Linked DNA regions of Marinoscillum sp. 108. The protein of the gene in region 2 interacts with the protein of the main gene of each other region in a pairwise test. Links are inferred from orthologs where the notes say so. Each region holds a gene or a part of one and is shown on either strand. Other genes may lie near its edges. The genes, in order: rfaD and GV030_RS05515.

The links.
Region 1: the proteins of GV030_RS05515 (region 2) and rfaD interact in binary tests that used the Escherichia coli proteins (3 or more experiments, as listed by UniProt). The link is inferred for Marinoscillum sp. 108 from one-to-one orthologs.

Annotation. Positions count from the first base shown.
Region 1 is NZ_LR734808.1:3,711,000-3,723,700, forward strand. What follows is about bases 8,751-11,721. They hold rfaD (ADP-glyceromanno-heptose 6-epimerase), read right to left. Parts: upstream 10,734-11,721; coding sequence 9,768-10,733; downstream 8,751-9,767. Other genes in these bases: GV030_RS15185 (T9SS type A sorting domain-containing protein), read left to right, coding at 8,751-9,716; GV030_RS15195 (6-carboxytetrahydropterin synthase), read left to right, coding at 10,825-11,253; lpxB (lipid-A-disaccharide synthase), read left to right, coding at 11,250-11,721. Also shown: GV030_RS15155 (SusC/RagA family TonB-linked outer membrane protein), read left to right, coding at 1-1,152; GV030_RS15160 (SusD/RagB family nutrient-binding outer membrane lipoprotein), read left to right, coding at 1,156-2,583; GV030_RS15165 (hypothetical protein), read left to right, coding at 2,616-3,449; GV030_RS15170 (hypothetical protein), read left to right, coding at 3,476-4,417; GV030_RS15175 (hypothetical protein), read left to right, coding at 4,552-5,274; GV030_RS15180 (hypothetical protein), read left to right, coding at 5,342-5,776; more of GV030_RS15185, read left to right, coding at 5,760-8,750; more of lpxB, read left to right, coding at 11,722-12,353; ATP-dependent Clp protease ATP-binding subunit ClpX, read right to left, coding at 12,339-12,701. UniProt on the Escherichia coli protein: Catalyzes the interconversion between ADP-D-glycero-beta-D-manno-heptose and ADP-L-glycero-beta-D-manno-heptose via an epimerization at carbon 6 of the heptose.
Region 2 is NZ_LR734808.1:1,332,855-1,345,429, forward strand. Bases 6,721-9,565 are described here. They hold GV030_RS05515 (1,4-dihydroxy-2-naphthoyl-CoA synthase), read left to right. Parts: upstream 6,721-7,644; coding sequence 7,645-8,487; downstream 8,488-9,565. Other genes in these bases: bioA (adenosylmethionine--8-amino-7-oxononanoate transaminase), read right to left, coding at 6,721-6,868; bioD (dethiobiotin synthase), read right to left, coding at 6,856-7,464; GV030_RS05520 (8-amino-7-oxononanoate synthase), read right to left, coding at 8,503-9,565. In the rest of the region: GV030_RS05475 (DEAD/DEAH box helicase), read right to left, coding at 1-654; GV030_RS05480 (3'-5' exonuclease), read left to right, coding at 817-1,512; GV030_RS05485 (DUF294 nucleotidyltransferase-like domain-containing protein), read left to right, coding at 1,509-3,410; GV030_RS05490 (VOC family protein), read left to right, coding at 3,414-3,800; GV030_RS05495 (SDR family oxidoreductase), read left to right, coding at 4,004-4,750; GV030_RS05500 (Imm63 family immunity protein), read left to right, coding at 5,151-5,534; more of bioA, read right to left, coding at 5,597-6,720; more of GV030_RS05520, read right to left, coding at 9,566-9,609; GV030_RS05525 (lipid A deacylase LpxR family protein), read left to right, coding at 9,647-10,594; GV030_RS05530 (NADPH:quinone oxidoreductase family protein), read right to left, coding at 10,591-11,559; arsC (arsenate reductase (glutaredoxin)), read right to left, coding at 11,556-11,897; GV030_RS05540 (sialidase family protein), read left to right, coding at 11,962-12,575. UniProt on the Escherichia coli protein: Converts o-succinylbenzoyl-CoA (OSB-CoA) to 1,4-dihydroxy-2-naphthoyl-CoA (DHNA-CoA).

The DNA.
Region 1 (12,701 bases), 2.4 Mb from region 2 along the record:
TGGTCTAAAGTAGGTAGTTCAGGTGGTCTGAACCCTTATAGCTTGCAGCAGTTGTACAGCTTCAGAACAACTCCTTACGGATCTGTTTCTTTGGCATACAATCCTGAAACTTTGAACAACCCAAACATCAAGCCTGAAACAACTACGGGTATTGAAATTGGTTTGGCAGCTAAGTTTTTCGATGGAAGAATCTCATTGGATGCGACTTACTACGACCAGACTTCTGAGGACTTGATCGTTCAGGTGGAGGTTTCTCCTACTAGTGGTTATGAGTCAGCTTACGATAACGTTGGTTTGATTGAGAACAAAGGTATTGAGCTTCAATTAGGCGCTACAATTGTAGACACTAAGGATTTCTCTGCCGGTTTGAATGTAAACTTTGCTACTTACAATAACGATGTAATTTCCGTTAATAACATTGATGGTGATGAAGGCGCAATTGTACTAGGTGGTCAGTGGAATGTGGATTTGCAAGCACGAGAAGGTCATCCTTATGGTGTGCTTTTCGGCCCTGGGTATCTTAAAGACGAGGATGGTAACATCGTTCACGTAAATGGTAGACCACAGATCGACCCTACATACAGAGTATTGGGAGACATTCAGCCAGATTGGACAGGAGGTATAGCAGTGAACTTGCGTTACAAAGGTCTTTCTTTGAGCAGTTTATTTGATGCCAAATGGGGTGGTGATATCTATACTATGACTACTACTTGGGGTAGATATGCTGGAGTACTTGCTGAAACTTTGAAAGGAAGAGAAGAAGGTATTGTAGGTAAAGGTGTGATGCAATCAGGTACTGACACAGATGGTAACCCTATCTATGTGCCAAATAACATTGTAGTAACTGCTGAAACTTATAACAAAGCAGCATTTAGCAACGGTGTTGCTGAAGGATCAGTTTTTGATGCGTCTTATATCAAATTGAGACAAGTTACATTGAACTGGAAATTGCCAAGTCAGTGGTTTACCAACGTTCCTTTCAAAGATGTAAACATTGCATTAGTAGGGAGAAACCTTGCGTTGTTGTACTCTAAAGTACCACACATAGATCCAGAAAGTGGATTTAGCAATGCTGATTCGCAGCAAGGCCAGGAATTTGGTCAGTTGCCATCTGCAAGAAGCATGGGTTTCAATATCAACTTTAAACTTTAATCGATGATGAAGTCTATAAAATATTTATTCACGGGAATTTTCTTCGTTCTTTTTGCAACGAGCTGTGATAAGGGATTTGAGGAATTGAATCAGGATCCTAACAACCCGACAACTGTTCCCTCAGATCTTCTGACAGCAGATATCATTAGGAATGCTGCCAACAACTTGCATAGCACGTTTGTAGGTGGAGATATGGGTTCCACTTGGGCTCAGCTTTGGACGAAAGTTCAGTACAACGACGAGGAGCGTTACGTTCCAAGACAGTCTGTAATTGAGTCTACTTGGGATAACATCTACGAAGATGTAATCTCTGATGCCAGATCAATGGAGATTTTGGCTACTGCAGAAGGTAATGATGTATCTAAAGGAGTAGCACTTACGCTACAGGCTTGGGGATATTCATTGCTTACTGACCTGTATGGAGATATCCCTAATACAGAGGCCATCCGTGGTACTGAGGGTATTTTTGCTCCTGCATATGATGAGCAATCAGTGGTTTATGATAGCATCTTGGCAAAGCTCGACAGAGCTAATGCGTTGATCGCTGGAGGAAATGGATCACTGAATGCAGCCACTGATTTGATGTATGGTGGTGATGCTTCTAAGTGGAGAAAGTTTGCTAACTCATTGAAAATCAGATGTCTGATGAGGATTTCTGGTGTTCGTGATGTGTCTGCAGATTTACAAGCAACAGTAGCTCGCCCAATATTCACTTCAAATGCTGATAATGCTGCTATTGTTTATTTAGCTGCTCAGCCTAATGCTCACCCATTTTATGAGACCATTGATTATGGTAGCAGATTAGAATGGAAAGTTTCTGAGCTTTTGGTGCAGACTCTCGAAGGATTTAGTGATCCTCGTCTTGCAGTAATGGCTGCTAAGAATGCTGATGGTAACTACAGAGGTAAGCCAAACGGAATTCAGGATGTTCCTAGTGAAGACTTCAATTATGAGAACGTTTCTGGTATCGGTGAGTTCTATTTGAACCCCGAGTTGCCAGGTATGTTTATGTCATACGCGGAGTTGCAGTTCTTGCTAGCTGAGGCTGCTGCTTCTAATTACATTAGCGGAGATGCTGCCACATTCTACAATGCTGGTATTCGAGCTTCTATGGAAGAAAACGGAATCACCTCAGGTGTGGACGCTTACTTGTCCCAGTCTGGTGTGGCGTATAGCGCAGGTGCTTCTGCTGAGTTGATTGGAACCCAAAAGTGGATCTCTCTATTTGCTCAGGGAGTAGAAGCATGGACAGAATGGAGAAGAACAGGTCAGCCTGCTTTGTCTCCAGCTCTTGATGCTGTACTATCTCAAATTCCTTCTCGATACTCTTATCCTGCTTCAGAGCAGACTACCAATAAAGCTAGCTATGATGCAGCTGTGGCAAGTCAAGGTGCAGATGTATTGACTACCAAAGTTTGGTGGGATAATTAATAATTGTCAATTAACATTAAATTGAAATTATCATGAAAAAAATAAATATATACATAGCCATCCTAACCCTTGGTCTTTTTGCGATCTCGTGTAATGAGTCTGAAGATTTGGTTACTGCGGAGGCTAAAGAGGCTGCCCTAACCACTATTGGAAGTTCTGGCGGTGCTTTGCTAGGAAACCCTACGGAAACTGGCGAGGTGATTTTTGTTACAGCGATGTTAGATTATTCTGTGACAGTATCTTCTCCAAATGTTTCTGATGTTCAGTCCATGACTGTTTACAAATCGTATGGAACTGAGTCTGTGGAAATCACTACGGCTTCTACTTATCCGATAGAAGTGAACTATTCTTCTATTGGGGACTTTATGGAGGGCTTTAGTGCCACTGCTGCTGATCTGGCCATCGGTGATGTTATCGGGTTTCATACTGAGATGACAATGACTGATGGACGTGTATTGGCTCAGGCAGCCAATAGAGTGAGTCTTACTGTTCAGTGTTTGTCTGACTTGGCTGGATCATATTCTATGACTGGTCAGAGAGATGATGGGGCTTCATACTCATTCCCTGTAGTGATCACAGAGCTGGGACCTGGAAGTTATGTTTCTAGTAGAAGTGGATCATGGGCTAAAGGAGTGTTAGCAACACCAACTGGTGAAGCACCTATGTTGTTCAATGATGTATGTGGTCAGCTTTATATTCCTATGCAAACCCTTGGAGATTTCTATAGCAATGGTGTGTGGGGAGAAGGAGATGGCGCTGAGGTTACAGGATCTGTTGACCCGTCAACTGGTGTGATTACTTACTCCTATACGATTGAGTTTAGCGCTGGAAACCGAGTGTACACGGAAGTTCTGACTCCTAATTGATCTTAAATCTTTAAATGAAATTAACTATGAATAAGATATATAGATTATTACTGATTTTGGTAGTAGTGAGTTTCGGCTTCACATCGTGCGATGATGAGGACTTTACCGGACACTCGTCTTTGGTACCGACTAGTCCAACAATTTCGATTTCGGCACCAAGCTCGATCACTATAGACGAGCAGGATACGACTTTCTCGTGGACTGTCACAATGAGTGAAGCGCAGATAGTAGATGTTGCTATTTATGTGACTGTTGCAGAGGGAACTACTGCTACAGAACATGACGATTTTGATATCGATAATAGCAATAGCCGGGTTTATATTCCTGCTGGATCGACTACAGGAACGGCGATGGTTACTCTTTATGCTGATGATGATACAAGAGAGGAGACTGAGATGTTGATGATCCAGATTGGAGATTCACGTACAGCCAATGCAACTATCACACCTACTACTGTGGCGATTACCATCAACAATTCACCTGATTTTGCTCCGTTAGAAACCGTAACGCTTACTGCGGTGTGGGATAACGGAGACGAAACTGCTGTTGGTGAGTCATTCTGTAGTTCTTTTGATGTGGACGTGTTGTTTTTGGTGGAGGATTTCTCTGGTTATCATCCAGATTTCTCTATGGCAACTGGTTCATGTCCTGAGGTAGGTGACCTGGACTGGGCTGATGGACATTACTGGGTAACAACAAACCTTTATGGAAGTGTGGATCTAGGTGAGTTTGCTACAGATATACCTGTATCACTTCAACTCACCAGATACAACAATGATGGTTCTGTTGCTTCTTCGTCTACTGTTTTGATTGACGAGCAGTTGCATTCTGATGATGACGGTTCTTCTCTTTATTTGGTAGGGTATATTACCGTGACCAATGGAGTATACGAATTGTTTGATGCAGATGATACTTCTTATGGAGATGTATCTGTGCAAAAAATGGATCTTCCTGCGGGCGTAAAATAGTAGATTTAAGTGCTATTAATATTAGAACAAAAGCCGTCTCGTTCCGAGATGGCTTTTGTTTTATTTATTCTTGAATATTAGTACAGTTGCTTTGAGTGAAGGTTGTTATATCACATAATCAACCAATTAGTTTTATGAAACGATATTTACTTAGCCCAGTCCTATTTGTATGCATTGTTACTGGGGGTGCAGCTCAAGCCACGCTAGGAGGAAATGACGCTAGTGGTCTTGATATGAATACTGAAATCGGAGGCATGGTTTCCGTTGTGGATTTCACAAATTACGATCCTGTAGGAAATGTCTATTTGTTTGAGGATTGGAAATCCGGAAAACTCACACTCAAAAATGGTGTCCAAACGGGGAATCTTATATTAAGAGTGAACCTACTGAACAACAATGTGGATGTCAAGGACAAGAATCGTGTAAGAACCTTCAGTATCGAAAAAATTCAATTCGTAGACATATCTGTGTTGAGCGATAGTGCGATTAGATACATTAACCCAAATGAATATCGATATAGCGATCAGACACCAATAATTGGCTTGTTGCGCGACGTTTCTAGAGGAGAAACCTGGAGTCTTGTCGAGCGGCATTTCATAAAAATTTACGAGGCGAATTATGTAAAGGCATTGGATGCGGGATCAAAGCAGGATAGATACGAATCGGCTAAGGAATACTATTTCCTGAGAGATGGGATTGTATACCCTGCAAGTGGCAATAGGAAGAAATTTGCCAGTGGTTTAGGTCTTTCGGAGAGCGAGCAAGAGGCTTTGGTTGATTATGTTAAATCAGAAGGGCTTTCGACTAAGAATGTTGATCATTTGACTTTGATCTTGAGGTTTTTAAACCGAGGTTAGGACTTGTAATACAGTCTTCTTGTTGCCTTCTTTTGGCAAATTGTTTAATTTGTTATCAAATGAAATTATGAAGAATAGGATGTTTATTTTGGTCTTTATAAGCCTTTCGACCGTGTTGTGTAACTGCTCATCCAGATATACGAACAAATCGATAAGTGATGATGATTTATTGGCCATTGCTAAAGAGTCTTTAAGAACAACCGATTTTGAGACCCAATACAATCCTGATAGCTCATTCGTTCTCCTTTCAACCTTTGAAGAAACGGGGTATTCACCTTCTACCACTTTTGTGGTTGTTCGCTTAACAAAAAAGCCAAAAGCAATATATAACTCGGGTTTCCGCGGCGATTACCTTAATTGGACTGGTATTTCAACTATTATGATCAAAGAGAAGACCGGATTAGCAACTCCCATGGACAATGGTCTAAAGACCTTTGAGATTGATGTTGTAAGCGGCGATAAAAAAGAAAAAAATAATCCAAACGATGAAAATAAAAAATAAAAGTGCAATTTCTGCAGTAGGTGCATTGCTGATTTTGCTGTGCACTGTGTATTGGATGAAGCAAGGGGATCAAGAAATCTCCCATGATGATACAATTGTCAAAGAGGAAGTTTCCAGATTTGAGAGGAAACATCTGATGCTTCCGGAAGAAAGATTTAAAATCCGACAGCAACTTACCTATAGGGAGGGTGGCGTTAATTATCAGCCAGGTTATCTTCAGAAGGAATTGGTTAAATCACTTGCTACTGCAAATGTATCCAAAAGCCGATCTGTCCCTGTTAATATAGTTGAGCGGGGACCATCAAATGTTCCTGGAAGAGCTCGTGGTTTGATAGTGCTGCCTCAGGATGATACTCATATGACATGGCTGGTTGGATCTTCAGGAGGGGGAGTCTGGAAGACCACAGATGGTGGTGCTAGCTGGATTGACAAGTCTCCTAACTTTCCCACTTTGGCGGTTACTAGCCTTGCATATTGCGAGAGTCAGCCGGATGTTATCTATGCCGGTACAGGTGAATATATAGCGTCTGCATATACCAACATCAATGGAGATGGAATTTTCAAATCGCTTGATGCCGGAGAAACATGGACACAACTGGCATCCACGGCTGGAAATGAATTGTGGCAGTCTGTTACACGGGTAATAGTAGATCCAAACAACCCGGATGTTGTGTTAGCTAGCACTGCACCTAATTTTTGGGGATCCTACACTTCAAATATTATGAAGTCTACAGATGGTGGACTGTCTTGGAACTCTGTTTTCAATGCTCAAGCTGGAGCTATTGAGCAGATTGTAGCTTCTCCAAATGATTTTAACATACTGTATGCCGGACAAAGTGGTGTTGGTGTTTTAGGTTCTCTGGATGCCGGGGATACTTGGTCATTGATTTCGGACGGAATGAGCCCAAGCTCCAGAGTTGAGTTGGCTGTTTCTCCGGTGGATCCAACCCGATTGTATGCTTCAGTTGTAGGGGGATTGGACGCTTCACAGGAAGCTGATATTTATTATTCTAATGACTCTGGTAATAATTGGACCTTGATTACTGACCCGTCTAACACCGTTGATGTATTGGGAGGCCAGGGTTGGTATGATAATACCATCTTAGCTCATCCATTCAATTTGAATGAATTTTATGTAGGTGGAATAGGTATCTATAAGTATACCGTGGATGTAGCAGCAGGCGTTGGTGAAAGTGACCCTACCTTTTTAGGCACTGAAACTGGAGGTACTGAGGCATTCATGGCTCGAGTTAATTTTACTGCAGAGCTAGATGGTGGAACCCTTGCGCTGGGTTCTGCTCCGGCAGATGAGTTTACTTCAGTGGAAATAAGGTTCGGTCCGGGGAGGTCACAGAAGGCTCACAGGTTTTTGGTGCCTAGTGGCAGAGGTTCTGGTGTCGGTGATGCTGAATATACTTACCAGGATTACGTAGATGTACCTTTTGAAGTTTGGGATGTGGATGCCACACCGGAACGTCAATTGATGGTCGCGTTTAGAGATCAACAGCGTGACGGCATTTTTAATTTGATTTATAATAATACTGAGGGCGGTGAGAATGATGCAAACAATACTCACTCTCGCGAGTATTTGTACATCAACTCAAGGACTTATTCAGAAACGCCATCGGATGCCATAGCAACTACTGGTGGACATGTGGATGATGACCTGTTTTTCATTTGGCCATACCTGGTTGCAGGTGCCACATGGGATCCTGATAATCTTCCTGAATCTGCCTTCCGAATTAATTGGGGAACTGTAGTAAGTGGCCAGTATGATGTGGTGAGCGCTGCAGACCCATATGGAAGAGTTGACGGAAAGAATAGTAATGTTCACCCGGATCACCATAACCTGGTAGCCGTAATACATGATGCAGAGGCCAAGGAATGGCAGATAGTAAATGTCAACGACGGAGCGTCCTATGCCTCCAATGTCTCAGCTAATCCTGGTGTTTCTTTAAATTCCTGGCATTTTGCAGGAAGCATGATGAATACCACTCAGTTTTATGGAGCAGACAAGGCTCCGGGTGTGGATCGTTATGTAGCCGGAGCGCAGGATAACGGTAGCTGGTTTAGCCCTTCAGGAGAAGACGCATCAAAGACTACCGAATATGAGGAAGCTTGGGGTGGAGATGGATTTGATGCCGTATGGCACCCCACAGACATAAACAAGCTAATTGTGACCAGTCAAAACCTTGGAATTGGTAGGTCTATTGATGGTGGAAATTCCTTCTTAAATGCAACAGTGGGCTTGGGGGCTGATCCCGCACTACCATTCATTGGGCAATTTAGTAACGCCCCCCAACGTCCTGACGTTGTGTTTACCCTTGCAGGAAATGGAGTTTATAAATCTGATGACTTTGCTGGCTCTTGGGAGTTGATTGATATGACAGGCTATAGTGACTGGGCAACTTCTTCGCTAATGAGTATTGAAATATCAGATGCAACCCCTGACGTGATGTGGGCCGGAGCTTCCATTAGCAACAGTGGTTCTTTGTTTCTATCTACGGACAAGGGTGAGTCATTTGCTCCAGTTCCAGATAATGGGATAAACACAGGATTGATAACGGGAATTGCGACCAATTATCATGATTATAAGACCGTTTACGTGTTATTCTCTTATGCAAAATCAGCGAAGGTGGTACGATCTACCGATCTTGGAGAAACCTGGGAAGATATTTCTGGTTTTTCTGCGGGAAGTACGAGCACCGGATTTCCAGATGTAGCAGTATATGATTTGCAGGTGATGCCTCATGATCCAAACACCATATGGGTAGGATCAGAAATTGGTATCATAGAGTCTACGGATAATGGAGCTTCATGGCACTTGCTTGACAGCAATATGCCTCGGGCATCGGTATGGGAAATTGATCTCAAAGAGGATCAATTGGTCATAGCGTCTCATTCAAGGGGAATCTGGTCTTACACGCTTCCTGAGGTTCCGCTGATCACTTATTACCCTGAAATAACTGACGTTTCAGCAGGTCTGTCAAATGAAGTTGGAGTGTTGGTGAATTTTATTTCCGACTTTGACTCTGCTCAGCTCTATATTAATGGTGATTATGCGTCATCGGTGGTGAGTCCTGATCTGGGAGAAAATCTTTTCACTGCTTCCACTTCGGAAACGGAACTGGAAATTGTGGTAAGAGGCTTTAAAGGTTCCGCTCCATATACCTCAGACGCGTTCGAGTTTACTACATATAGTTTTGCTGCAACGCAATCGTCCTATGTAGATAGATTTGATACCGACGATGATCATTTTACAGGATCTATGGAGATCAAAAAGGTGACTGGATTTCCATCTCAGGCGATTCACTCTGCACATAACTATGAGGCAAATTCCAACAAAGTGTTTAATCTGCTTATTCCTATTGAAGTCAAAAGTTCTGATGCAACCTTTAGTTACAAGGATGTGGCTATTGTGGAGCCAGGGGCCGATTATGTGACGTTGGAAGGGTCTACGGATGGAATTTCGTGGGTAACCATTGCCAAGTATGATGCCAGCGCTAATGATAAATGGACGGCTGCTTTTGAATCTAAACTATCAGGAAGAGAAGACTATTTTGTTGACCATGAGTACAATCTATTGGATCACTTTAATGCTGGAGATGTGGTGGTATTTAGGTTCCGCCTACAGTCTGATGCACAGGTCAACTCTTGGGGATGGGCAATTGATGATGTAGCTATACAAGGAGAAATTCTTGCCGCTGATCAGATTTTGTCCTCACTTAAAGTGTTCCCAAATCCGACCACTGATTTTCTGGCGATAGAATCACAGGTGCCTTTGGCCAAAGTGGAGTTGTTTGGACTTGATGGAAGTGTGAAAAGAGTTTCCTTCAATAACAATCAGTTGGACATGAGAGGATTGAGGACCGGAATATATCTGCTTAAGATCGTTTCAGAAAACGGGTCTGTTCAAACCCTTAGAGTGAGTAAAGACTAGAATATATTTTATCAAAAGAGAGCCGGACTGTTGTGTGGCTCTCTTTTGTATTTAATAATAAGTCATATTGAGCAGGTAGTTTTTAATATAATCATCAACACCTGCTTCAAGAGTTGTAAAGTCCATTGGGTATCCAATGGACTTTATTTTTTTTATGTCAGCCTCTGTAAAGTACTGGTACTTCTCCCGAATGTCTTCCGGGGTGTCCACGTATTCAACTTTTGACTCGAGCCCGAGAGATTTGAAAATAACAGTAGCAAGCGAATTGAATGATCTGGCCTCACCTGTTCCGATGTTATAAATGCCGCTGTTTTTCCGATGGTGCATAAGCCAGTACATCACCTCCACGGCATCCTTTACATAGAGAAAATCTCTTTTTTGCTCACCATCCTCAAAGTCCGATCGGTGTGACTTGAAGAGCTTCAGGGTATTGGATTCAATGATTTTATGAAATGAGTGATAGACCACAGAGGCCATACGCTCTTTGTGGTATTCATTGGGCCCGTAGACATTAAAGAATTTGAGTCCAGCCCAAAAGAATGGTTTTTGCTCCTGGGAAATGGCCCACAAGTCAAATTCCTGCTTGGACTCACCATAGGCATTAAGTGGCTCCAGGCTTTCAAGAGTGTTTTCATCATCGGAAAAACCATTTTCACCTGCACCATAAGTAGCAGCACTGCTGGCGTAGATCAGTGGGATTTGCTCATCTACACACCGTTTCCAGATGGCTTTGGAGTAGTCAGTGTTCAATTTCCTGAGGATATCTGTATCCTGTTCTGTGGTATCAGTATGAGCACCAAGATGAAAGATAAACTCCACCGCCTCGGCATTCTCATCAAGCCAGGGAAGAAAGGCCTCGCGATCTATAGTGGCTCGGAGTTTTTTACCAGCCAGGTTTTGGTTTTTGAATTCATCCTGAAAGACATCCACGGCGATGATATTATTGAAATTACTCTCATTGAGCCTTGCTATCATGCAGCTTCCGATAAATCCCGCTGCCCCTGTTACTACGATCATACAAGTTGTTTTTTCAAATTTAATCATCCACGGCATAAGCCTTTAGTAAGGTGACAGAACTTTCTATCTTTGTGGCAGATTTTCAGCGGTTATGATTTACGTAAGTAGAAAGGAACATTTTAACGCAGCCCATAAGCTGTATAATCCCAATTGGACGAGGGAGCGAAATGTGGAGGTGTTTGGCCCATGTGCCAATGATAACTGGCACGGACACAATTTTGAACTCATTGTAACCGTAAAAGGCATGCCCGATCCAGAGACGGGCTTTGTAGTGGATCTGAAGAAATTGAGTACGTTGGTACGTACTGACATCACGGACAAGGTGGATCACAAAAACCTGAACCTGGATGTCGATTTTATGCTGGGCAAACTTGCCAGCTGCGAAAACCTGGTGATTGAGTTTTGGAAGATTCTTGCACCTAAGGTTAAACGGCTAGGAAGTGATTGTACACTTCATAGTTTGAAATTATACGAAACACCACGCAATTACGTAGAGTACTTTGGCGAAACCAAAGGATGAGATACTTTATCGTAGCCGGAGAGAGGTCTGGTGATTTACATGGTGCAAACCTGATTCGGGAAATCACCAAGCAAGACCCGCAGGCTGAGATAGTGGGTTGGGGTGGAGACCTGATGGAGTCAGCCGGTGCAAGGATTCTCAAAAACTATCGTGATTTGACAGTGATGGGTTTTTGGGAAGTTATCAAAACCTTCTGGACACTTCGTTCCCTATTGAAAGAGTGTCAGCGAGATATTCGTGAATTTGCTCCTCAGGTACTTGTTTTGATTGATTTCGGAGGTTTTAATCTCCGATTGGCTACTTATGCCAGACATTTTGAGATCAAAACCTGCTACTATATTGCTCCCAAACTATGGGCATGGAGACCACAGCGTATCAGTAGGATCAGGAGGAGTGTAGACCAGATGCTGGTGATCCTTCCCTTCGAAAAGGACTTCTATCAGGGCCTCCAATATGAGGTGACTTATGTGGGCAACCCAGTCATGGAGGCGCTGAGTGCCTATGAATGGAATGACACTTTACTTCATGTACTGAAGCGGCATAAGTCCATAGCATTTCTGCCGGGAAGCCGGGAGCAGGAGATCAAACAAGCCATTCCGGTAGTCCAGAAAATATCTACTGTCTTTGATGACTATCAGATTTTGGTCTCAGGGGTCAGTAATGTAGATAAGTCAATTTATGAACCGTTAAGAAATCTCGGTAACATCTCTTTGGTTTTTGATAAAGCTTATGAACTGATACAGTCTGCCGAGGCGGCAGTGGTAACTTCTGGTACCGCCACTCTGGAGGCGGCACTCATTGGTAAGCCTCAAGTGGTGGTGTACAAAACAAGCTGGCTGACTTATCTGATCGCCAGAAGAATGATCCGGGTAGCTCACATCTCTTTGGTTAATCTGATTGCTGGAAAGGAAGTGGTCAAGGAACTTATTCAGGGGGATTACAATGCGGTCAACGTAGCTTCCGAACTGGAGACTTTACTTTCCGATGTAGCATCCAAAAAAAGAATCTCCGAAGGTTATTCGGAGATTCGCAGTATTTTAGGTGAAACAAACGCTTCAGAGAAAGCAGCCAGACACATTATTAACTTAGGCTGCTCTTAACTTATTAAATTTCGATTTTTCAAATTTCTCCTCGGCATAGTCCTTAGTGACTTCCATTTCTTTCACATCCTTGCTGGAAGGGATTTCAAACATGGCATCCGTAATGATGGCTTCACAGATAGATCTTAGCCCGCGCGCTCCCAGTTTGAACTCTACGGCTTTTTCTACAATGTAGTCCAGCGCCTCAGGAGTCATGGTGAGTTTTACGTCCTCCATTTCAAACAGCTTTTCATACTGTTTAATCAGAGCATTCTTTGGCTCTGTCAGAATCTTTTTCAAAGCCACACCATCCAACGGATCAAGGTGTGTGAGTACTGGCAATCGCCCAATCAGCTCCGGGATAAGTCC
Region 2 (12,575 bases):
CTGCGAAATATTGTCCAGTGGTGTACCACTCACCGCTATGGAGATTTTGACCGGCGCGCTGAAGAAATCATTGATCAGCACTTCCACATCCTCGGTCATGGTGGCAGAAAACATAATATTCTGTCTGCGCTCGGGCAGCAGCTCCATGATGTTGGTAAGCTGAAAGCGAAAGCCCAGATCGAGCATCACATCCACTTCATCAATCACCAGTTTTTTCACTTCCTTCAGCTGGAGCGCACGGCTCAGCACCAGGTCATACAGACGACCGGGAGTAGCCACCACAATATCCGCTCCCTGTAGCGCGGTGATCTTCTGGGTGTTGATGTTGGTGCCCCCGTAGACGCCCAGCACCCGCACACTCATATAGGCAGCCATCTGCTCTATTTGATCCACCACCTGTAGCACCAGTTCTCTGGTAGGTACCAGCACCAGCACTCGTGGGTTTACCTGCTCAGAAAATTTAAGGTCCTTGAGGATCGGCAGCATATAGGCCAGGGTTTTACCTGTACCTGTCTGAGCGATCCCGATGATGTCCTTGCCGGAAAGAATCACCGGGTATGCCTGCTCCTGTATGGGGGTAGGCCTCTCGAACCCCAGATCGTCAATGGCTTGACGCAAAGGCTTTGAGAGGTTCAAAATTTCAAATGTATTCATGAAGGGGAAATGGATTCGCTGCAAAAGTAGGGTATATATCTTTATAAATACCCGATCAAAGTGCCTAGCTCCACCTCCCGCGCTTTAATCGAGCAAAATAGCAGATGAGTGACCCCTATACCTTTGCGATCTGGCCCTGCGGCAGTAACTTTCCACCCTGCCATGCAAGAATACCTTCTCTTTGTAGATACTGAGACCTCCGGCATCCCGCACTCACTGAAATCCCCCATTTCGGAGCTGGATAAATGGCCTTTTATCCTCCAGCTGGCCTGGGCGGTGTATGATCGGGCTGGTCAGCTCGTCAAACAGGAAAATCATTTCATCTATGAAGACGACATCTCCATCCGTCCGTCAGCCATTGAGATCCATGGAATCACGCTGGAAGAACTAAAAGAAAAAGGCGAAGACCGCAAAGCGGTGATGCGGCAGTTCACCAAGGACCTGCGCCAGTACAAGCCACTGCTGATTGGCCATTTCATGGAGTTTGATGGCAAGATGCTACAAGTGGCACTCCTCCGCTCGGGGATGAAAAACATCATAACCCGCTACCCGATGTTTTGCACCATGAAAGCCACCACAGAGTATGCTCGCCATACAGACCACAACTACCCGAAACTGGACGAACTTTATCTGAAACTCTTTGGCAAGCGGATGGAGCATCAGCACGATGCGGCTGCAGATGTGGCCGCAACTGCGGAATGTTTTTGGGTGCTCTACCATAAGGGGGAACTCACCGAGAAAATTCTGGCCGCACAGCCAATTTACACCCAAATGAAAAGCAAGGCCAAAGCCAAAATGGGCTGCGGATTGCCGGTTTTCGTTTTGATCATTGCAAGCATCCTTTTATGGTTTCTATGAGCGACAAGTTATCTTTTCTGAAAAACACCCACCCATTTGACCTACTGCCAGATGATGCGCTTTCGCACCTGGCAGATGCCCTTGAGGAAATCGAATTTGGTCAATCTGGCATTATCCATGAGCAGCACAAAACCAAAGTGGATGGACTGGAAATCATCGTAATGGGCCAGTATGAAACCTATTTTTACAACAGTGAGGGTAAGAAGGAAGCCAGCAGCAACCTGGGGCCGGGTGATACCTATGGGGCTTTTTCCATCCTCCTGAACAAAGGAAAATCCATCAAGACCGTTTTTGCTGCTAAGAAAACCAAAATCTACCGGGCGCCAACCGCCACTTTCAGAACCCTCTGCAAGGAGCATGATGCCTTTTATCAGTCCTTTGTCACCCTTTTCGGTAGGGAAATGCTCAATGATGCTTTTGCCAACTTTGTCACCCGCCCTTCCTATGACCTGGACACACTCACGTTCGATCGTTACTTCATCGGGCGAATGGACAGCGTGAACACCCGCCCCATTGTGAGCTGTGAGCGTGGCACACCGGTACATGAAGCCGCTAAGCTTATGGAAGCCAATAAACTCAGCTGCCTCTTCGTGCGGGATGATGATGACTTTATCGGGTATGTGACGGATATACTCCTTCGGAACAAGATCATTGCGGCGCAGCGAGATGCGAATACCCCAGTGGAGGAGATCATGGAAGGCCCTATTTACCGAATATCACGGGAGGCTTATATCTATGAAGCCATCCTCATGATGTTTAACCATAAAATCCGCTACCTCATCGTGGAGGATCATGGCCAGGAGACAGGGGTGATCAGCCGGAGCAAACTCCTCTCCGACCAGGCGCAATCACCTTTTGTGTTTATCCAGTCGGTGCGGCTGGCCATGTCTGTGGACGAACTCAAAGCCAAGTGGGCAGAAGTGCCCGAGGTGGTCTACAACCTCCTGACACGGGGAGTAAAGTCAGAGCTGGCCAACCAGATCATTACCAACATCTCCGACACCATCGCTCAGAAGGTCATCGAGGGTGTGATTGCTGAAATAGGCCCTCCGCCAGCCAAATTTGTCTTCATGGCACTGGGCAGCGAGGGCCGCATGGAGCAGACTCTCAAGACCGACCAGGACAATGCCATCATCTATGAGGACAAAGCCAACGAGTTCAGGGAGATCACGAGAACCTACTTTCTTCATTTTGCGGAGTTGGTCTCCGAGCGACTCAACCACATCGGCTTTGTGTTTTGTACCGGCGGACTCATGGCCAAAAACCCCAAGTGGACCCACTCCCTCTCCCACTGGAAAAGAAATTACAACGAATGGATTGAAAACCCCGACTCACAGTCGGTGATGAATTTCTCCACCTTTTTTGACTGCCGGTTTATCTACGGTGAAGAGTCGCTGGTGAAGGAGCTACAGGCACACATCCTGCAAAAGCTGGAGGACCCGGGCACCTACTTTTTCACACAGCTGGCCACCAACGCCCTGCAGTACGAACCGCCCCTCACCTTTTTCAGAGGGATCAAAACCATCGAAAAGGACGATCAGCAAGTGTTTAACATCAAGCGGTCTATGACGCCCATCGTGGACCTGGTGCGGGTATACGCCCTGAAACACAAAATCCTCAAAACCAATACCGGCGAACGGCTCTCTGCTCTGCGGGATCAGAAGGTATTTACCGAGGAAGCCTACCATGAGCTGATGCAGTCGTACTACTACATGATGGGCATGCGCCTGAGGTATCAGGCCCGGCAGATCATGAACGACCACACCGAGCCCCACAACTACGTAAGTCCCGGCAGTCTCACCAAGATAGAGGTGGTGACCTTAAAGGCTATTTTCAAGGTGATAGAAAACTTCCAGCAAGGCATCAAAATCAACTTTACCAGAAACTTATTCGGATAACCTATGCAGCAACTTGTACAACTCGCCCTGGTGGTGGCAGACTATGACGAGGCAATTGCCTTCTACACCCAAACGCTCCGCTTTGAACTAATAGAAGATACGAAAATGAGCGAAACCAAGCGCTGGGTGGTGGTGGCCCCGCCCGGAAACACTGGCTGCAGGCTCCTGCTGGCCAAGGGTGTAGGTGACGAGCAGCTCAGCCGCGTAGGCAACCAGACCGGTGGCCGGGTGTTTCTCTTTATCCATACCGATGATTTTGAGGGGGACTATGAAAACCTGAAAGCCAAAGGCGTGAAGATCGTACGCGGACCTGTGGACGAGCCCTACGGCCAGGTGCTGGTCTTTGAGGACCTGTATGGCAATTTGATTGATTTGATCCAGCCGGCATAGGCGGTGCAATCCGCCGCCAGACCTCCTATGTATAGGCCATAAGCCGACATGCGTTGGCATTGTCACAAAGGAGTGTGAAGGCCGCCTGCACGGAATGGCGGTTACGAGATCGTACCCTTCTCCAAAGCAGTCTTCTTTGGATTATATCCGTCAGCTGTATTAATTTAAGCCAATAACCGGGCGCAGAAACCGGAGTCCAACCTATGAGAAAGACCCTATTAATCACAGGAGCCAGTCGCGGAATCGGTGCGGCTACTGCCCTGCTTGCTGGAAAAAGAGGCTACAATATTTGTGTAAACTATCTGAGTAATAGCGAAGCTGCATCTCAAATAGTGAATCAAATAAAGACAGATGGAGGACATGCTGTCGCCTATCAGGCCGATGTTTCCAAAGAAGCTGAGGTGCTCAGTCTGTTTCAAAAAATCGACCGGGACTTTGGTCCGATCAATGCGCTGGTGAATAATGCAGGCATTTTAGAAACTCAATCAAGAGTGGATCAAATGGATTTAGAGCGACTGATGCGGATATTCAATAAGAATGTCGTCAGCGCCTTCTTGTGTACCAGGGAGGCCATCAAGCGCATGTCAACACGCTATGGTGGCAGTGGTGGGGCTATTGTGAACGTATCATCAATCGCCGCCCGCACCGGTTCACCTAATGAGTACGTAGATTATGCCATGTCTAAAGGTGCCATAGATACCTTTACCATAGGACTGGCCAAAGAACTGGCAGCCGAAGGAATCAGGGTGAATGGCGTGAGACCCGGGTTTATCTATACAGACATTCATGCTGATGGTGGTGAGCCCAATAGAGTAGACCGAATCAAAGAAACCCTCCCCATGCAGCGAGGTGGCCAACCCGAAGAAGTGGCCAACGCCATACTTTGGTTACTGTCTGAAGAATCCTCCTTTTCAACCGGATCATTTATTGAGGTAACGGGAGGCAGGTAGTGACTTCACTAATCCAGCCCTGGTTGTCTACATGTGTTGGCTTTGTCACCCTGAGCACCGTCGAAGGGTAAGACAAAGCAGTGTATTCCCTCTACACGGAATGACTGTCCAGTCCGTCATTGCGAGTACCCGATGCCTATCGGGGCGAAGCAATCCTCCGTCAGACCTCCTATGTATAGGCCACAGGTCGACACGTGTTGGCTTTGTCACAAAGGAGTGTGATGGCCACCCAGTGAGAAGGCCCGGCGAGCTCCCGTCTCCCCAACTTTCCAGATCAGCCAATCCACCGAAACATTCGACCCTTGCCAATATCCACCAGATGGACAAAGAAAAAGTGGAAGAAAGTAAACAGAGATCATTCAAAATGGCATAAATTTCAGAACAAGACATCAGGCAGTTTATGACCATTGAAGAAGTACAGAATGAGATGAGACGTATGGCGCAGCTCATAGGTGCCAAATCTGATCAGCTCCCAACCGTTTGCCGACTCCAGGGTGGTGGTCGCCCGAACATCAATATCTCCGATGATGGTCTGCTTTCATATGAAGCCTATGAGCGTGGCTTGCAGGTATTCTGCTATACCTTCACCGATCTGGAAGAATTAATGTACCACACCTTCCAGCATGTTGTACCCGCCATGGCATCAGCACATGCCATGGAAATGGACCCCTCGGGTCAGGACTTTCATAAGCACTTTTTAATCAAAAAAATTGAATTGATGAGTAGGATAAAACCTGAATGGGGCCAACGAGTGGAAGACGAATACAACCAGGCACCCTACTGACGAGGCTAGCCTCAGACGCCCTCAACACTCTGAATGAAATTAACGCTGAAAGTCTCCGGCCATCACAGCTCTAGCAGAAAAACATCAATCGCCTTGTACAGCCTTTGTAGCTCCTGATCGGTAATAATATAGGGTGGCAGGATATAGATTACATTTCCCAAAGGCCTCAGCAGCAAGTCCCTGGCCATAAAGAAATCATAAATTTTCTCCTTCAGGTTACTCGTGTAGCCAGCATCATCAGCATGGAGCTCAATCGCCAGAATGGTACCACAATGACGAATCTCTTTGACTTTGTTATGAAATCGAAATTGATCCAGGTAGGCCTGATGTTGCTCAGAGATGCGCTGTATATCCTGCTGACATTTTTTCCCGAGCAGCAGCTTCATACTTGCATTGGCGACTGCACAGGCCAGTGGATTGGCGGTATACGAATGACCATGAAAAAAGGCTTTGGTACGATCTTCCACATCAAAGGCTTTCACGATTCGCTCATTGACTGCCGTGATTCCCATGGGTAAATAGCCCCCGGTGATCCCTTTGGAGAGACAAAACAGATCAGGATCATTTCTGAGATGGTCGGAGGCAAACATTTTACCTGTGCGACCAAAGCCGGTCATCACTTCGTCCGCTATGCACACCACCTCCCTGCTTCGTGCAATATCGATGAGTTTATCCAGTACCTCGGCTGCATACATTTGCATGCCTGCAGCCCCCTGCACCAAAGGTTCGAATATGAAAGCGGCCGTCTCCTCCGTGACCAGTTCCTTCATTCTGGCTATGGCCTCTGCCCCATCGCCCTTTGGAAAAGGAACGAAATCAACCTCGAACAATAATTCATTGAAAGGAGCAGAAAACAAGTTTCGCTCCGCTACCGACATGCTGCCAAATGTGTCTCCGTGATAGGCACCCTCCAATGCGATGATTTTCTTGCGTGGCTTTCCCTGATTGTACCAATACTGCACCGCGAGCTTGATGGCCACCTCCACGGAGGTGCTCCCATTATCAGAAAAAAAGATCTTGTCAATGGATTTGGGGAGTAACCGTTTGAGTGTTTTGGAAAGATCCACCGCAGGCTTGTGTGTGAATCCAGCGAAAATCACATGCTCCAACCGGGCAGCCTGCCTGCTCAGGGCTTTATTGATTCGCTTATGGCTATGACCGTGGATGTTCACCCACCACGAGGATACCGCATCCATGATCTTACGACCATCCTGGGTGTACAGATATACGCCCTTAGCCTTTTTGATCCCTATCGGCTTATTTCCTGCCAGTGGAGAAAACGGATGCCAAATATTCTTATGGTCTGCCTTTTCAAAATTATTCAATCCCAACATGCGCTTAGCTTTTCGGCGTATTTCTTTACAATCTCTTTATTAATTACGGGTTCCTGCTCCACTTTCAATAACTGCCTATACCCTGTCTTGAGCAGAATGATTCTTTCGCTCTCCTCATTGCCCGGGCCATTAAAAATAATTCCCTTCACGTCATAACCGCGGCTTTTGATGACTTCAGCCGTTAGCAGGGTATGGTTGATGCTCCCCAGGTACAGGTTGGACACCAACACGATTTCTGCATTCAGTTTAGGCACCATATCCAGGATCACCTCCTCATCATTTAGAGGTACCATCACCCCACCTGCACCTTCAATGATCAAATCACGATTGGAAATGGGAGGTACTATCTGGTCAATGGTGATCTCTATCCCATCGATGCGGGCAGCGGCATGTGGTGAGGCCGGGGTTTTTAAGAGGAAGGTCTCCTTGTAAAATTTACTTTGCTCATTGGTGACCAGCGCTCTGACCGTTTCCGTGTCTCTGGGCGCTCCCGATTGGATCGGCTTCCAGTAGTCAGCATGTAGCATCTCCGTCAGTATGGCACTCACCAGTGTCTTTCCACTATCCGTCCCTATGGCCGTCACAAAGTAGTTCATGAAGCGAAGTTAATATGCAAGTCCTAATATCCCGACTCTTTGTGGTGGTCAGAATTCATCCAACAGAAACAAGAGCACAGACTTCTCTGGAATGGGATTTTGACAAGTTCATGGCAGTAAACTCTGCTCGGTCTTTGGTACTACACCTGAAATCAATAATTTCACCAAAAAATAAACACCATGAGCAAACCCAACTGGAAAGTAGTCAGAGAATTTGAAGACATCACTTACAAAAAGTCAGGTGGTGTAGCGCGTATAGCCTTCAATCGGCCGGAGGTACGCAATGCCTTCCGACCTAAAACCGTAGGCGAGCTTTATCAGGCCTTTTTGGATGCCCGAGAAGACACCTCCATTGGTGTGGTGCTACTCTCAGGGGAGGGCCCCTCTAAGAAAGATGGAGGATGGGCGTTTTGCTCAGGTGGAGATCAAAATGCGCGTGGCCACCAGGGCTATGTGGATGATGATGGGATGCCCCGCCTCAATATCCTGGAAGTACAGCGCCTCATCCGGTTTATGCCTAAGGTGGTCATAGCAGTGGTACCTGGATGGGCTGTGGGTGGAGGACACTCGCTCCATACCGTATGCGATCTCACGCTGGCCAGCAAGGAACATGCTATTTTCAAGCAAACAGATGCAGATGTCACCAGTTTCGACGGGGGCTACGGGTCAGCCTATCTGGCCAAGATGGTTGGGCAAAAACGGGCAAGAGAAATCTTCTTCCTTGGAAGAAACTACTCTGCACAGGAAGCTTTCGACATGGGCATGGTGAATGATGTGATCCCTCACGAAGAGTTGGAAGATACGGCCTATCAGTGGGGACTTGAAATCCTTCAGAAATCTCCTACTTCTATCAAAATGCTCAAATTTGCCTTCAATCTGACCGACGATGGCATGGTGGGGCAACAGGTTTTTGCCGGAGAGGCCACCCGTTTGGCCTATATGACTGATGAGGCCAAAGAGGGTCGTAATGCCTTTTTGGAAAAGCGAAAGCCAGATTTCAAAGACATCAAGTGGATTCCATGACCCTCAGGCATCAAACTACACCAACTCGCTGAGCAAGTCTGTGAGGCGGATAATCTCCGCATCAGTATTGTGAACATGCAGGCTGATCCTCAATCGCTCGGTACCCCGTTGTACGGTGGGTGAAAGGATCGGTCTTACATCCAAACCAGCTTCCTGAAGGCTCATGGAAACCTCACGAGCTTTTTTGTTGCTGCCAATCATCACTGGCTGAATAGCAGTATGACTCAGAGATTTCTCCCAACGACTCCTGAAAAGGTTAATTTTAGCTTCCAGCTCATCCTGTAACACAAGGTGTTCACTCAGGTACCGAAAACTCTCCTCTATTGCCAATACACTGTGTGGTGGCAGAGAAGTGGTATAAATAAAAGGCCTGCCAAAGTTGATCAGATAATCGGTAAGGATCTTGGATCCGGCCACACAGGCACCGTGTACACCCATGCCTTTGCCAAAGGTGTAGACTCTGCCAAAAATCCGGTCATGTAGGTTCTTTTGAATCATGTATCCGGCACCCCCCGGGCCCATCACCCCAGTGCTGTGGGCTTCATCCACAATCAGGTAAGCGTTTGATTGCTCACAGACCTCCACCAGATCAGCCAATGGGGCCATGTCACCATCCATCGAAAAGACCGTTTCGGTCAACACAAAGACCCTGCCCTTCGCCCGCTTTATTTTAGCCTCCAGGTCATTGAGGTCATTATGCAAAAAACTAACGGTCTCGGCCCGACTTAGCCAGGCACCTTCCTTCAGGCATACATGGGATAGTTGGTCATACAAAATGGTATCGCCCTTTTCTGCCACAGCGGATACGAGGGCCTGGTTGGCTGCATAGCCCGAATTAAAAATCAACACTGACTCAGCCCTGAATACTTCCTGAAGATATTGCTCAGCTGCTCCATAAAATCGATGATTGCCAGAGAGCAGGCGGCTGCCCGTACCTCCATTGGGTACAGCTCCTTCACTATCCATTCTTTCTCTTATTCGCTTCGCCAGTTCTTGGTTTTGAGAAAGGCCCAGGTAATCGTTGGATACAAAATCCACCAAACCCGCTTTCCCACCTAGCGTACGGATATTGCCCTTTTCAATCCTGTCCTGAAGTTTTTCTTGTAGAAAATCCAATGTCATGCCTGCAAATTTGGTAAATATCTATCTTTGACCACCAATGCGAAAATTATTCATTACTATCATTGCCCTGCTGCTCATTCTGAAACTCACCGCACAGGAAAAATCTCAAAAAAAATACCTCACCTTCGATTATCAATTGATAGTGGATAATGATGCCTTCACCTTTGATCTCACACAGGATCAATATTACAGCAGTGGCATTTATGGATCAGTGAGGATACTGAAAGACAGCATCGCCAATGCCAAGGTGATTCAATCTTATCAGCTCAACCACAGGATGTATACGCCCAAGTGGATCGGTTGGGACCGACAAGAACAGCTGGATCGTCCTTACGCAGGTCTCTTATCTGCTTCCATTGCCAATGAATATTACTTTCATTCTAACCAATACCTGAAAGCGCAGCTGGAGCTGGGATGGTTGGGGCCTGGGGCCCTGGTGGGAGAAACACAGGCCACCTGGCACAGATGGTTTGGTATGCCTCAGCCCATGGGCTGGAAATATCAGATCAATAACACACCGATCATTAACCTCAACCTTACCTACATTAAGCCCATTTACTCTTCTTACAATTTTGAGCTGACCAGCGAAACCAATGCCAGTGGAGGTACGGTCTACAACAACATCAGACAGGAACTCATGGTACGGGTGGGAGAACTCAAGCCGATCAACAAATCTGCCTATGTCAGCTCATCTCTGGGCAACAAACGAATCAAACTCCCTGAACCCAAAATCAGCGAGATCTATTTTTTCTACTCTCCAGGACTGGAATATGTGTTTTACAATGCCACCCTGGAGGGCAATTTTATTGGTGAGAAATCCATCTACACCGTGGATGCGATCCGATGGGTTTTCCAGCACCGCGGAGGTGTGATGCTCAGTTGGCCCCGGTTTGACCTGGGCTTTATTGCCTACTGGAGAACACAGGAGAATGCATCAGCCACACGGCATGATTATGTTGGGGTCAGACTTAATCAACGGTTCTAAACCTCAAGCACAATCTTGCCAGACACACGTCTGTTCATCAGGTCTTCAAGGGCTTTTTTTGCATCCGCCAGTGGGTACGTTTTTGTAACATTGATGCTCAATTTACCTTCTGCAAACCACCGGAGGAGCATCAATACATTTCTGCGATTGTCCTCCGGAGCATTTCGCCAAAAGGCTCCCCAAAATACGCCTACAATAGACGCACTTTTCAGTAGTGGCAGGTTAAAAGGAATGGACGGAACCTCTCCAGAGGCAAATCCAACCACTAAATGGCGCCCTCCGGGTTTCAGGGTGCGAAACACTGCCTCCGACTGAGCGCCCCCTACCGGGTCGAAAATAACATCTGCACCTCCCAGCTCTTTGATCTGTTCCTTTAGTTCTTCACCGGGGCTCGCCACCTCATGGGCACCATTCTGCAAACAAAATGCTCGTTTTTCTTCGGTAGAAGCTACCGCAATAACCTTGCTACCAAACACTCTTCCGAGCTGTACTGCGGCTGTGCCTGTACCACCAGAAGCACCCAATACCAAAAGTGTTTCACCTGGTTTCATCATGGCCCTGTCTTTCAGTGCATACAAGGCTGTAGCATAAGACTCCAAAATCGCCGAAGCATCTTTCAAAGAGACCTCCGGTGGAATAAGGTAGGTATTGCTGCCCTTGGCCACGGCCAATTCAGTAAAGCCACCCCACCCCATAGAAGCCATCACCCTGTCTCCTACCTGCACGTGATCCACCCAGGTACCCACCGCTACCACTTCACCGGAAACTTCCTGTCCTGGAGAAAAAGGTAAATCCGGCCGAAACTGGTACTTCCCTTGAGCAATCAAAAGATCGGGAAAGTTTACACCACAAAATGCTGTCTTGATCAACACCTCATCCTGTGCAAACCGAGGGAAATCAGTCTCCGTAAATGTCAAATCAAGTGACGCACTAAACTGATTCACGAGGATGGATTTCGTAATCATAAAATATCGAGTACGGTTTCCGGAGGACGACCGATCGCAGCCTTCCCATTTTTGATCACAATGGGGCGCTCGATAAGTTTGGGGTATTGCACCATAGCATCCAGCCATTCATCATCAGACAACGTTTTTCCCTTGAAAAGCTCCTTATATTCAGTTTCTCCTTTTCGAATCAACTTCTCAGGGGCGATACCCAACATATTTACGATTTCCGCCAGTTCGGCCTTTGTGGGGGGCGTATTCAAATACTCTATGATAGTGGGCTGCTCACCTTTCTCTTCCAGTAAATTCAACGTTTCCCTGCTCTTTCGGCACCTCGGGTTATGAAATATTTTGGTCATCTTTGGGTTCGTTTTCTTGAACCCGAAATTTAGTATAATTACACCTCCGTCAAAAACATTACCCATGAAAAGCTTCCCTCTGATTTTACTGCTCGCCTTAACGCTAGCTACTACTCACGTCTCCGGGCAAAAACTAAAAATAAATGATACCCCGGCCGCCACCTCTGCTGCAGACAGATGGCAAGGCTTTTTGCAGAGACAAAGCCTTTTGGAAAACTCGCTGGTCAAAAACATTCCCTTCAGAAATATTGGCCCCACCATCATGAGTGGCCGGGTGGTAGACCTGGAAGTTGACCCTCAGGATCCCACGCACTTCTACGTGGCCTATGCCTCCGGAGGGCTTTGGGAAACCAAAAATGAAGGTGCCTCTTTTGATCCCATATTTGACAATGAGATCGTGATGACCATCGGCGATATTGCTGTAGACTGGACCGAGAAAGTCATCTATGTAGGCACCGGTGAAAATAACTCCAGCCGGTCCTCCTACTCAGGCTACGGATTATTCAAATCCTCAGACAATGGCCAATCCTGGCAGCATTTGGGGCTCCCGGAATCCCATCACATCGGCCGGGTCATTGTACATCCCGATAACCCGAAAATTCTCTGGGTGGCTGTTTTGGGCCCATTGTACTCAAATAATCAAGCATCTGGCATTTACCGGAGCGTGGATGGTGGTGC